4 regions of the Formosa undariae genome follow, and region 1 is predicted to be linked to each of the others. Evidence: riboswitches for the same ligand, from Rfam matches in the RefSeq annotation. Region 1 holds a riboswitch; each other region holds the start of a gene.
What was found. A riboswitch is a leader RNA that binds a small molecule or an ion and turns the genes downstream of it on or off. The one in region 1 is predicted to bind cobalamin.
Positions count from the first base shown of each region.

Region 2: another riboswitch for cobalamin. It lies ahead of nrdG (anaerobic ribonucleoside-triphosphate reductase activating protein); the one in region 1 lies ahead of ACFFVB_RS05225 (ribonucleotide-diphosphate reductase subunit beta).
Region 3: another riboswitch for cobalamin. It lies ahead of ACFFVB_RS07810 (TonB-dependent receptor domain-containing protein); the one in region 1 lies ahead of ACFFVB_RS05225 (ribonucleotide-diphosphate reductase subunit beta).
Region 4: another riboswitch for cobalamin. It lies ahead of ACFFVB_RS06035 (hypothetical protein); the one in region 1 lies ahead of ACFFVB_RS05225 (ribonucleotide-diphosphate reductase subunit beta).

Region 1 covers NZ_JBHMEZ010000003.1:405,189-408,394, reverse strand. The annotation lists gene ACFFVB_RS05225 (ribonucleotide-diphosphate reductase subunit beta) at 1-1,223, opposite strand, end outside; cobalamin riboswitch at 1,478-1,665, opposite strand; gene ACFFVB_RS05220 (DUF922 domain-containing protein) at 1,846-2,424, opposite strand; gene ACFFVB_RS05215 (FKBP-type peptidyl-prolyl cis-trans isomerase) at 2,511-2,939, opposite strand.
Region 2 covers NZ_JBHMEZ010000001.1:212,785-215,990, reverse strand. The annotation lists gene ACFFVB_RS00895 (DUF502 domain-containing protein) at 1-444, shown strand, start outside; cobalamin riboswitch at 1,035-1,238, shown strand; gene nrdG (anaerobic ribonucleoside-triphosphate reductase activating protein) at 1,363-1,827, shown strand; gene nrdD (anaerobic ribonucleoside-triphosphate reductase) at 1,820-3,206, shown strand, end outside.
Region 3 covers NZ_JBHMEZ010000003.1:1,067,780-1,070,985, forward strand. The annotation lists gene ACFFVB_RS07810 (TonB-dependent receptor domain-containing protein) at 1-1,728, opposite strand, end outside; cobalamin riboswitch at 1,901-2,091, opposite strand; gene ACFFVB_RS07815 (hypothetical protein) at 2,649-3,011, opposite strand.
Region 4 covers NZ_JBHMEZ010000003.1:584,333-587,538, forward strand. The annotation lists gene ACFFVB_RS06030 (ABC transporter substrate-binding protein) at 1-1,031, opposite strand, end outside; cobalamin riboswitch at 1,236-1,449, shown strand; gene ACFFVB_RS06035 (hypothetical protein) at 1,479-1,775, shown strand; gene ACFFVB_RS06040 (DUF5074 domain-containing protein) at 1,802-2,860, shown strand; gene ppnP (pyrimidine/purine nucleoside phosphorylase) at 3,019-3,206, shown strand, end outside.

The DNA of each region.
Region 1 (3,206 bases):
GAACGTTTAACGAAGAAATCTCCGTGTTTTGTTCCGATTATTTCGTCATCAAACCATTCTGTTTGAGCTAATAATTTGTGATCAATTTCAAATATTTTATCAATTCCAATACTCTCTAAAGAGTTATTAAAACGATTTTTTATGAATTCGTTTATAACCGCTTTCGGAATAAAATCTAATTCACCTTTTTCGAAAATCCAATCTATAATTTTACTTTCAGAATGATATGCTTCTTCGCAAAGTTGCTGAATCATAATCTTATACGTGTCGTTAAACCATTCTGGGTGTTCGTCCTTAATAATATTAATAAGCTCGATACCAAAATCCCCGTGAATTTGTTCTTCTTTAGAAGTGGCCTCTACGACATTTGAAATCCCTTTAAGCATATTTTTATGCTTATTGAAAGCCATGATGATTAAGAACTGAGAGAATAAAGACACATGTTCTATAAATAGAGAGAATAGTAATACAGATTCTGCATACTCTTCATTATTCTCACTTTTAGCGTTCTTTAAAGCGGTTTCTAAATACTGAACGCGCTTCATAATAGCAGGCTTTTTCTTTAATTTTTCGAATTCATTATTTAATCCTAAAATCTCTAATAGGTGTGAATACGCATCATGATGTCTCACTTCACTTTCAGCAAAAGTGGCACCCACAGATCCTATTTCTGGCTTAGGCATGCGGTGATAAATATCGCCCCAAAAGGTTTTTACTGCAACTTCTATTTGAGAGATAGCCAACATCGTGTTTTTTATTGCACTTTGCTCTACAGGTGTTAAAGCCGATTTGAAATCTTGAATATCACTCGTGAAATTAAATTCGGTATGAATCCAGTAGGAGTGACGAATAGCAGGAACATATTCGTAAAGTTGTGGGTATTCGTAAGGTTTTAAATTGATACGTTTTTCGAAAATATTACTTTTTCTACTCTGCGTCTGGTTATTTCTATAAATAATATAAGCTTTCGCTACATCGACAAACTCACTATGCATTAGTTTTTTCTCGACAATATCTTGTACTTCTTCTACTGTTGGTACGTAATCTTTATCTTGATTTCGACGCTCTAAAAGCTCGATATATACATTTTTTGCTATTAGTTCTGCATCAATACTAGAACCATGGTTAACGGCTAGCATAGCTTTTGTAACAGCAGCTGTAATTTTCTGAAGATCGAATGGTTTTGACTTAAAATTTCTTTTAATAATTTGAATTATTTCCATACTTACGATATTAAGTTGGTCTAGTGAACCTTAATTTAAACCCCTTCTTTTCTAAATAAATTTAGATAAAACAGTAATCTTTTAATAAAAATTACAGCGAGGCATTCAATCTTGGTTACAAACCATTAGTTGTTAATCATGTTTAAATTTGCAATACTGATCTTGGGAACATAAGGAAGAAAAAGAAAGAGACTACGCATATAATATGGCACAACATTCTTCTAACTCCAGCTTCAATCCCCGAAAGCACATTGAATTATTAATATTAAATGGCAGGTCTTCTGACTAACTCCTTTCACTCGGCCTTCCCATTCTTTCGAAAAGTGACCTTATTTGAGCTTCCGTTCGTGAGCATACAGCTGCGGGACAGTTCCAGAATTACACCGGATTCCCTTTTAATATCAAGTTCGTAAACTTGATAACCAATTAAAGTTAAAATCGGGTGTAAATTTATCTACTATAAATAAGTTTTAATAATTTACTTATCAGAACTTATTGACAATTGTAAATAAATAAAAATTGATAATCATTTTGGTGCTATTAAAGGTCGTAATCGCGCCTGAATATAAGACAACAAAATCTGTTCTAAACTGTTTTTTAAATTAAAGGGGTATATTCATATTTATAGATCCAGTTTAAAATGTTCTAGTTTTTTCAATTCATCTGCAACGATGGCATTCCAACGGACTTGTTCTTCATGGTCTGTGGAATGGTGGGTTTGATCATCGTATTGCTTCTGAAAATAGTAATACGACCTAAACAGGCTTTTATGAATGCGTCTGTAATCGGATTGCAACACGTCTCCAGCTGATTTTTTTATTTTATCAATGTCTCGTCTCATTTTTCTGGCATACAATTCTGCGATATCGAAATGCACTTGCTCGTGCTTTAAAATGTATTCACTCTTGGTATTAATCCAAGAGATATCTTTATGAAACTTCGCTAAAACGTGATACTCATATTTCCCGTTTTTAAAGGCATAAGGCACAATAATAATGTTTGCACCCGTAATTGCTTTTTTGGACGTTGTGGTATCTACTTTTGCCTGAAAGTCTGATAATTTTAACGCCCTGTCTCTAGTCCATATAATAGCCTCATTGGTTTCCTTCTCAATCTTGTTAACGTTCTGAGCATAGGCGTCTGTACTTAGACTCATCATCAAGAAAAGTGTAATGATATAGTATTTATATATGTCCTTCATCTCAGTATAACACGTATTAAAACACTTTCTTGCATAAAAAAAATCCGAACGCCTGTCCGGATTTTTTATATATAAAATAGAGGTAATTATTTAATCTCTATAACTTCTAAATCGAAAGTTAAAGCCTGACCAGCAAGTGGATGGTTTCCATCTACTACAATATGATCATCTTGAATATCTACAACTCTAAATTGGTGCTCTCTACCATCTTCACTTTTAGAAGTCAGTCCCATTCCTAGTTCTGGTTTTACTTCTGGAGGTAATTGTTCGTTGGCCACTTTGTGAAACAACTCTTCGTTAATGTCGCCGTATGCGTCTTCTTTAGTTATTTCAACTGTTTTTTTCTCGTTCACTTTCATATCAATGATAGCATTTTCAAAACCAGGAATTAACATACCCTGACCAATAGTAATTTCTATAGGCTCACGCTCTAAAGAACTATCGAATACACGACCATCATTTAACTTTCCTGTGTAATGTACTTTTACTGTATCATTCTCTTTTACTTGACTCATACTCTGTTTTTAAAGTTTTAATAAAAAGCAAAGCTAGGATTTTAAGTTGGAAGCACCCAAAATATAGGCTAAAAGTCTGAAAATTAAGAAAGGTTTAACGTCTAATCCCTTTAAAATAAACACGAAACCAAAAAATCTTATCAATTGTTTAGACATGTAGTGATATCCATTTTAAATCATCAAACCCAAGTAAATATATAAGCCATCATATCTATGATTTTTTGATTCACTGGACTTAGATTTAATATGTATTAAATCTAAGTCAGA
Region 2 (3,206 bases), on a different contig from region 1:
GTTGTTCATAACCTGCACTTAGACGATTTTTTCGGAAAGTATTCCTTAACCATTACAACAGGTTTACTAATACTAATTATTTTCTATGTTTTTGGATATCTGGCAACCTTACCACGTTTTATGAAATTTTACGATTGGTTTGAAGGTATGTTGCTTGATGTTATTCCGGGATATAGTAAATATAAAACCGAGCTTGAGAATAAAATAAGTCCGAAACCAGATAATAGAACATCTGTGTTAATTAGTACACCAATGGGTGATAAACCAGGTCTTTTAATAGATGAAAAAACGAGCAATTCTGTGGTGTTTTTTCCGAGTACAACAAACGCTTTAGAAGGTGAAGTTTTGATCGTCGATAATAAAATGGTTAAGAAAATTGATATTGATGCAAAATCTCTACTTAGCATCATGAAAAAGCAAGGAAAAGGCTTGCCTATCGCTTAAAGTGGGTATGGCTATAGAAAATTTAGGTATTAAAAATGCAAAATAAAATAAAGAAGACGGTTTGTTGAGTTGTAGATAATCATGAAGAGATTCTCGACTCGGATCGAATACCATTTAAATTCTTAATCTTTTAATCTCTGTTCTAGATTGCCTGTAAAACAATAAAAAACGCCATGTTTTTTGAGGGCGTTCGAGCGGAGTCGAGAACATACAATGTTTTTTATTAATCAAATATAGATTCTGTCCTATAGACTATGTGTAGGCATAAAAACCAGGTTGTAGATTATTATGAAGAGGTTCTCTGGGCGACTCAAATACCGTTTAAATTCTCAAACTTTTAAGTTCTCGTCTAGATTGCATGTATAACAGTAAAAAACGCATGTTTTTTTAGGGTGTTCGAGCGGAGTCGAGAACATAAAGCTGTAGAATTATTTCTTTATTTCTCGATTAACCACATAATTTTAAAAACGCAACAATTAGGAATGATCCGTTTTTATAACGGATTAAAAACGACGCTCCGATTTAAGAAGTGTTAACAACTCTATTGATAAAATATCTGCACATATAATTTACATCTTGATTTCTTATTTATCTTTAACTTAGAAATTGGTTCTTAGTATACATCGCTAGTATACAGGGATTAAAAGGGAATTGGGTGGAAAACCTAAACTGTTCCCGCAGCTGTAAGCTCTCTAAAATGTTTTACATTCTTTTAGCCACTGTTTCAATATATTGAAATGGGAAGGCGTAAAACAGGAGCGAGTCAGAAGACCTGCCAAATTCAAAATCATGTCGAGCTTTCGGGAAAAAGGTGTATGGCATAGAATATTCTTATTAGAAATACTCTTAGCTTTTTGACGATTAACCTATCGATAGAACGGTCTGTTTATACCTGTTTGTCGACTAATTTAAAGAAGGATGTATTATTCAAACATTCAGATAGCACTTCAGGAAGTTCCTGGAGAAATTAGCATTTGTTTTAGCATTTGTGGTTGTAAACTACATTGTAAAGGCTGTCATTCTCCTATGCTATGGAAAGAGAAAAATGGCACGGAACTCACCTTAGAAACGTTTAAAAACACTCTAAAAAAGTATAAAGGGCTTGCAAGTTGTGTTTTGTTTATGGGCGGGGAATGGCACGAGGCAGAGCTTGTTAACTGTCTTCATTACGCTCGAAAACTAGACTATAAAACCTGTTTATATACAGGGGAAGATAATATTAGCGCAAATATATTACGAGAGCTTACTTGGATTAAAACAGGTAAGTGGATTTCGGAATTAGGAGGATTAGACGCTTTATCTACCAATCAGAAATTTACACACGTACAATCAAATTCGTTATTAAATCACTTATTTATTAAAAAACCATTAAGCCATGATTAGATTAACCCAAGAACAAGTCAATAAAAAAATCAATTTCATTAGTAATTATATCAACGCGTCTAATGCCGCCGATGGCTCTAAAATGGATGCCAATGCTAATGTGTCTTCTAAAAATATAGCCACTATGGAAGCCGAATTGAATAAAGACATAAATATTCAGGTAAACAGGCAATTGGTGAAAAATAAAATAGCAGACTTATTTGGAGACGATTTAGCGAACGAATATGTTAGACAAATAGAATCTCATGAAATATATGTGCATGACGAAACCTCTTTAAAACCGTACTGTGCTTCTATAAGTATGTATCCGTTTTTGTTTGATGGATTAACAAAATTAGGAGGGGAAAGTAAAGCTCCACAACATTTAGAAAGTTTTTGTGGCGAGTTTGTAAATCTTGTTTTTGCAGTGAGCTCTCAATTTGCAGGTGCTTTGGCAACGGTAGAGTTTTTGTTGTATTTCGATTATTTTGCACGTAAAGATTTTGGTGCAGATTATGTAAATACAAATACTAAAACCATCGAAAATCATTTACAACATGTTGTATATGCTATAAATCAGCCTGCTGCCGCTAGAGGGTATCAGTCAGTATTCTGGAATATTTCTTTATACGACGAAAAATATTTTGAAAGCTTATTCGGTGAATTTGTATTTCCAGATATGAGCAAACCAGAACTTGAAAGCTTAAATAAATTACAACAATTTTTTATGACGTGGTTTAATGCCGAACGCGAAAAAGCAGTATTGACTTTTCCTGTGGTTACCGCGGCCATGTTGGTAAAGGATGGAAAACCTGTAGATCATGATTTTGCAGACATGTGTGCTTCAGAATTAAGTGAGGGAAACTCGTTTTTTATCTATCAGTCTGAAAGTGCCGATAGTTTAGCGTCTTGTTGCCGGTTAAGAAATGAAATTAGTGATAACACCTTTAGTTATTCGCTTGGGGCAGGCGGAGTATCTACCGGATCTATAAATGTGATTACGTTAAACATGAATCGCTTGGTGCAAAAGGGAGATGATTTAAAAATTGTAATTCAGAAAATTCAGAAATATCAGGTGGCTTATAGAAGCTTGATCGAAGAATATAAAAATGCAGGCATGCTACCTGTTTATAATTCAGGTTTTATCGCTTTGGAAAAACAGTTTTTAACCATTGGAATTAATGGTATGGTGGAAGCTGCAGAAAGTTTAGGTATAAACGCAGAGAATAACGAGACCTATAAATCGTTTGTGTCTACAAATCTTAAAATTATTTATGATGCGAATAAAGAAGCCAAAAAAGAATTCGGATATATGTTTAATACCGAATTTGTCCCTGCTGAAAATTTAGGTGTTAAAAACGCAAAATGGGATAAGGAAGATGGTTTGTTTTCTCCTCGCG
Region 3 (3,206 bases), 660 kb from region 1:
ATAAATAAAACTGTAGTTAAACTGAAACGCTTTATATCCTGTCATAACTGTTGCACTCCCGCTATGAAGCGGTATATATGGTATTTGGTCGCCATAACTATTACTATTAGCCGTTACATCTATTGATTCTTGATAAGTGTAATTAAGCATTCCGGTAACATTAAAATCTTTATAAAATGTTACGGAAGATTTTATGCCGACTTCTAACCCAGTAGTTTCTACTTCACCAAGATTTAGCATGGTCCATCTAAATAAATTAGCTCCGGGAACAGCCACAATTTTATCGGTAATCCATATTTTATAAACATCGGCTTGGATTTCGAAGAAGGATTTCTGTTTAGAATGTTGATATGAAAATCCGAAATCAATTTGCTCTGAATTTTCTGGTCTAAGAAAAGTATTCCCAACAAAAGTGTAGTACAAATCGTTAAAAGTAGGCATTCTGAAAATATTCTTATAAAACCCACGTAATCTCAAATCTGAATTTTGAAAAGGTTGTAGATTAATCAACACGGAAGGCGAGAATTTCTGAAAATCGTCTGCCGAATCGTAGGCTTGTACCGTCTCATTTACCGTGGTACTTAATACACTTAATTGAAGATTTAATCGTTTAAAATGAAAGTTACTTGCTAATGCATTTAGCATGGAAAATCGCTTGGGATATGCAAAACGATATAAGTTGGCATCGAGTGTATTTTCTTCAAAATCTGAAGCAAGAGATACTTCCCAAAACGGTTTCAGTTTAACCGTATTTACTATAGATGTGTAATATTTTTTCTGATTGTATCTGTTGTCTAAAATTCCATCCAGAGAAACAATTTCAGGGTCAACGTAACGCGTATAATCATCGGCGTATTTTCCTCTAACAACAAAGAAGTACGAGTCGTTTACTTCATATTTAAATTCACCTTGAATAAAACTATTTTTATCCCATAAACGTTGCGGACGCTCAAAACGATTTGCTACGATGGCACCTGGCAAACCGCGTTCGGAATCGAAATGATAATATTTTAAGTTCCAACTAATTTTCTTTGACGGATTTCCATAAAGCGCCGCTTCTACGCGATACGATTTTATGTCTGCATTTTTACGCACTGCTGTAGTATCATAAGTCCCATTCGTATATTGAAATTTATATTCACCATCGGCAGAGACCATTTCGGCACTCACGCGGGCAGCTATCTTAGGCGTTAAATTATAATCGAAAGAAAATGATGGATTAATTAGTCCGAAGGAGCCCGTTTTAAAGGTTACATCTGCTTGATATGCTTTTTCATTATTAAAATCTGGAGTTTTCGATTTTAAATAAATACTATTTGCAGACGCATAAGCATTTGCGGACTGGTCTAAATCGGTCCGTTGCCCTTGGTACAAGCTTACTTGTTCCATATTATTTAAGGAATATTTCCCTAAATCGACTTGACCATTTTGCGCATTTCCTAATTTAACACCATCGTAAAAGACTCCTGTATGTTGCGAACCCATACTACGAATATTCACCGTTTTTAATCCACCTACTCCACCGTAGTCTTTAAGCTGAACACCGCTAAAATAACGTATCGCATCGGCTACATTTAAACTATTTAAACGGGCTAACGTTCCGCCATCTAAAGTTTGCACTGGTGCTGGAGACACGTGTTTTTTATGTTGCGTAATATTATATTTTAATACAACTTCTTTCAGGGAGGTAGCGGCAACAGTATCCTGTTCTTGTGCCAAAACAGACACCGAACTGAAACACGTGATACATGTTATTAAAATAAAATTATAAAACAATTTTGAAAACCTCACCTCTATTAATTTATTGCAATCGAGGGCAGACTAACCGGTACGGGACACAGTTACTCCTAAAGAGAAGAATAATACGATTCTAATCCTAGCTTTTATCCCCGAAAGCTATTTGAATTACTAAAAAATGGCAGTTCTTCTGACTTACTCCTTCCACCTGGCCTTCCCTTTCTATTGAAAAGTGACCGAAAATTAGGTTTCCGTTATGAGCTTACAGCTGCGGGACAGTTTCGGATTTTCACCGAATTCTCTTTTAATGTTAATGTTTAAATAAACACAACAACCATTTCCCTTAATATTTAAAAATGCAAATTTAGACAAAAAACACAGATAGCAAACCATCTATTTCACATTTCATACTATTAAAATAATTCCTAGACTAATTACATCCTTTAAACACATGAAATCAGAATTTTATATAGTAAAGCAAATATAATGAGTAGGATTGATATCACTTATGATATCTATCATAGAAGATAACTATAAATTTTAAAATAAGATCTCGTGTGTGAGATCGCAACATCAATAAATTAGCATATATATTGATTCGAATAAACCCAACTTAAGTTAAGTGGATTACGGATTAGAATTTAAGGCCCCGAAAATAAACGAATACCTTGGTAATTTAAAAAAACCTGGAGAGAACCCTTCTTTCTTTATTTAGTTTCAAACATAATCTGAATAACACAGATAAAAATGAAGTTCGGGGTAAAAAGAAAAGGGCTGAAATATTTTATATTCCAGCCCTTTATCCTAAAACGTATTTTTTTATATAAGCTATAATCTTTGAAAATTAATTTAAGAAACCATTTAGACATTTCTAAATAGCCTTAGAACACAGTACGGTTGTAATAAGAAGTTTACTCTTCTACTACGATATCGTAATCATAATTAAATTCCCCTGCGATGTTATAAGCTCTGTAAGACAAAACATATTCTCCTGGAGCTTCAGCAACAAATTCATAAGAATTTTCAGAAGAAACTAAAATATCGTTTAAACTCCACTCATTAGCATATATGCTATCTACTTCTGTTACTCTTTGAGCCTCAAATGTAATGCGATCTCCAACTTTCATACCGTCCTTAAACGATAATTCTGTCATATTTAATTCGGGAGCAGCAACGCGAAAATCTGCATAGTCTTTTGCACAAGAAACAAACAAAGATGCGCATACTAGGAAAAATATGGCTGTACGCCATGTTCTGAAGTTTAATTTTTTCATTTTGTTATAGATTTGGGTTGATTCAATAATTTTACTAAAACTTCTCTAGCTACTACATTCCTTTTATTCGGAAATCAAGTATAAATCAGGTTAAAAATAAGCTTAAAGCTACTAGATGGTTTTATGTACTAATTAATTCTCTTTTTTATGTTAATATTATGATTATGTTATTTAATCTGTAAAAAATAATGACAT
Region 4 (3,206 bases), 180 kb from region 1:
CCTGTTGCTCCTGTGGTATTAGACATAGAATAGACATGTTTCTGTTTAAAAGCATCAAATTTTGTGTAATGCACATTCGCCTTTTCAAGTTCTTTTAAACTCCCGTAAATTGAAGGGTTAATCCAAATGTCGCCCATTTTAGCTTTATTAAAAACCGTTTCGAAGTTTAGTGCTAAACTTCCCGAGCCTTGCGTATTTTTCCAAAGATAATTGGCATTTGCATCTTTTAAAAGCTGTGCTTCTGAGCTGGTGCCATTTGGCATATACCAAACATCTTTATACATGGCTCCACTAAATACACTAGGTCTATTTTCTACATTTTTGGCTAACGTTTTAGCCATTACATATTCCGTTTCAATACTATTATAAACGGCTTCTGCTTTATCTTCTTTATTAAACAGCACACCAAAAAACTTAATCCATTCGGCTTTTGCCAATGGCGTTTCTTCGACCCAATCCCCGTTATAAATAACTGGAATATTTGCTTTTTTAACGGTTTCCATAGAACTATTATTCCCATCTACGCCAAAAGCGATCACAACTTCTGGTCGCAATTCTAAAAGTACTTCTGTATTTACCCCTTCGTTTTTGCCAAGCTCACGAATTTCTTTATTATCAATTCGTGTTCTATTTTTTTCTGAAGACACATATTGTGTTCCTGGAAATCCAACTAATTTTTCATCTTCACCTAATAATTCTAAGCCAGGCAAATGCGTTGTCGATGTCACTACAATGCGCTCTATTGGGATAGGAATTATAGACTCGAAATCGTCTGCATTCAAATCTACAATATCCATCTGGTCCTTATCGACTAAAGCAAATTTATAACTCTTGTCTGCTTTTGGCCATGGACTATAAATTTCTAAAACCTTATAATTTTTAAACGTTTTAACCGAAAAGCCTTTAGCATGCTTTAAAGATAAATCTATACTTTGTTCTTGTATTTCTTTGACTGCTTTTGCGTCGTTTTTACAACTAAAAGCGAACACAAAGAGTAGAATAACTAAAAATTTTAACTGAAAAGGTTTCATTTAATTCAATTTTGAAAAGTGTGAATTATAATATTCAAAACGAATTAATACACACCTCAATTTAATATAAAGACACTTCAAATGTAAGCATATAAATTTCAGACGAAATAAATATTTTAATTTTTTAGTAGAAATAACACCCATAATACTGAAACTTCTTTACGAAAAAAATGGGATTTATATTTTAGTAGAAATAAAAACATTAGTTTTGAACCGAATTTTGGTTCATATCATTTAAAATGATGGATTAAAAGGGAATTGAGTGTAAATCTCGAACTGTTCCCGCAACTGTAATCTTAGTTTTGCTTTGCAAAATGCTTGTTATTAAAACTCTAATACACCACTGATTTTAATTTAAAATTGGGAAGGTAATTAACAAGACGAGAGTCAGGAGACCTGCCAAATTCAGCTAAACTAATTGACTTTCGGGCAAAGAGTCTTAACTATATGAAAGAAAAACGAATACTCTATTTTTTATTTTTTGCATGCGTTCTAACACAGTCTTTTGTGTTAAGCGATTCTATTCAGAAATTAGACACCATTCTAACTTCTGCCAATTCGCAATTAAATACGTATTGTACATCCCCTATTTATTCGAAAGAGCATGGATTAGGTAAGGCAACTAGCGCTTATTTTCGAGATACGACAGGGATTAAGAACGGTGTAAATTTAGACTTAAAATCAAAAAAATCCTGTCATTCCCATATTAAGAAGCAACAGGACGGCATAACTAAAATTACTTAAAACATTAATATATAATTAATTAAACTATGAAAAAGATAAACAAATTTTTAGTACTAGCTCTTGCGAGCACTGCTTTTTTAAGCTCATGTAGTAATGACGACGATGCAACTCCAGACCTTCCTAAAGGAGATTACGACACTGGATATTTTGTATTAAACGAAGGGAATGCTAACCCTGCAACAGCAAGTATTTCTTTTATTGGAAACGACGGTACGATGGAAGACGACGTTTACAGAACTGTAAATCCAACGTCTCCAGAAACGGGTACATATTTACAAAGTATGTTTTTTGATGACTATAATGCTTACATTATTTCTGGAAATGCAGACCAAATTACTGTTGTAGATCGTTACACTTTTGAATACAAGACTACAATTTCTACCGATTTTGAAAATCCTAGATACGGTGCTATTGCAAACGGAAAAGCCTATGTTACAAATTCTGCTGGATGGGAATTAGGATCTGCAGATGATTTTGTTACTGTAATAAATTTATCAGATTATTCTACATCTACTTTTGCAATGGAAAATGCAGAAAAAGTTATGGAAGAAGATGATATGATCTATTTTGCTAATGGATATTATGGTAGCGGACAAACTATTACTGTTTTAAATCCTAGTACAGATGCAACGACAATTATTGATTTAGGTGATGGAAATTCTCCTAATTCTATAGTTGAGGAAGATGACAATCTATACGTATTGACAACTAATTTTGCTGGTACACCAAATATTTTTGAGATTAGCACAGCTTCAAACACAATTACAAATACTATTGATTTATCAGGGGTGGTTACAAGTCCTAGGCTATTAAATATTGAAGATGATATTATGTATTTTACAGATGCAACATCTGTATATAAATTAGATATTAATGGTACAACACCTTCTAAAGTATTAGAATATACATCGACTTCTCTGTATGGTGCTATGTATAGTTTTACTGTAGAAGACGATAAGATTTACATTACAGATGGTGGCGATTTTGCTTCTGGAGGAACAGCTTACGAATACTCATTAACAGGATCTCTATTAAATACTTATATTGTTGGTGTAGGTCCAAACGGATTATATTTCAACGATTAATACCCCAAATGTATCATTAACCAAGAGAAATCGTCTAGAAAGAAATTTTTAGGCGATTTTTTATTTTCTGTCGGTATGGAATTTTTAGGGTTTATGGCTTCTTACTTGTCCTTTAAAAAGCATTGTTATACTTTTAACCTTCATTAAAACCAAATATTATGATATCAAGCAACACCTATTTTGAAGGTAATGTAAAATCTTTAGGCTATCAATCGGCAACTGGAGCATCGACTTTAGGCGTTATGGAAGCAGGAACCTACGAATTTGCCACCGACAAACATGAAACTATGAATGTTATAGAAGGTACAATGACCGTATTATTACCAGAATCTAGCAATTGGGAAAC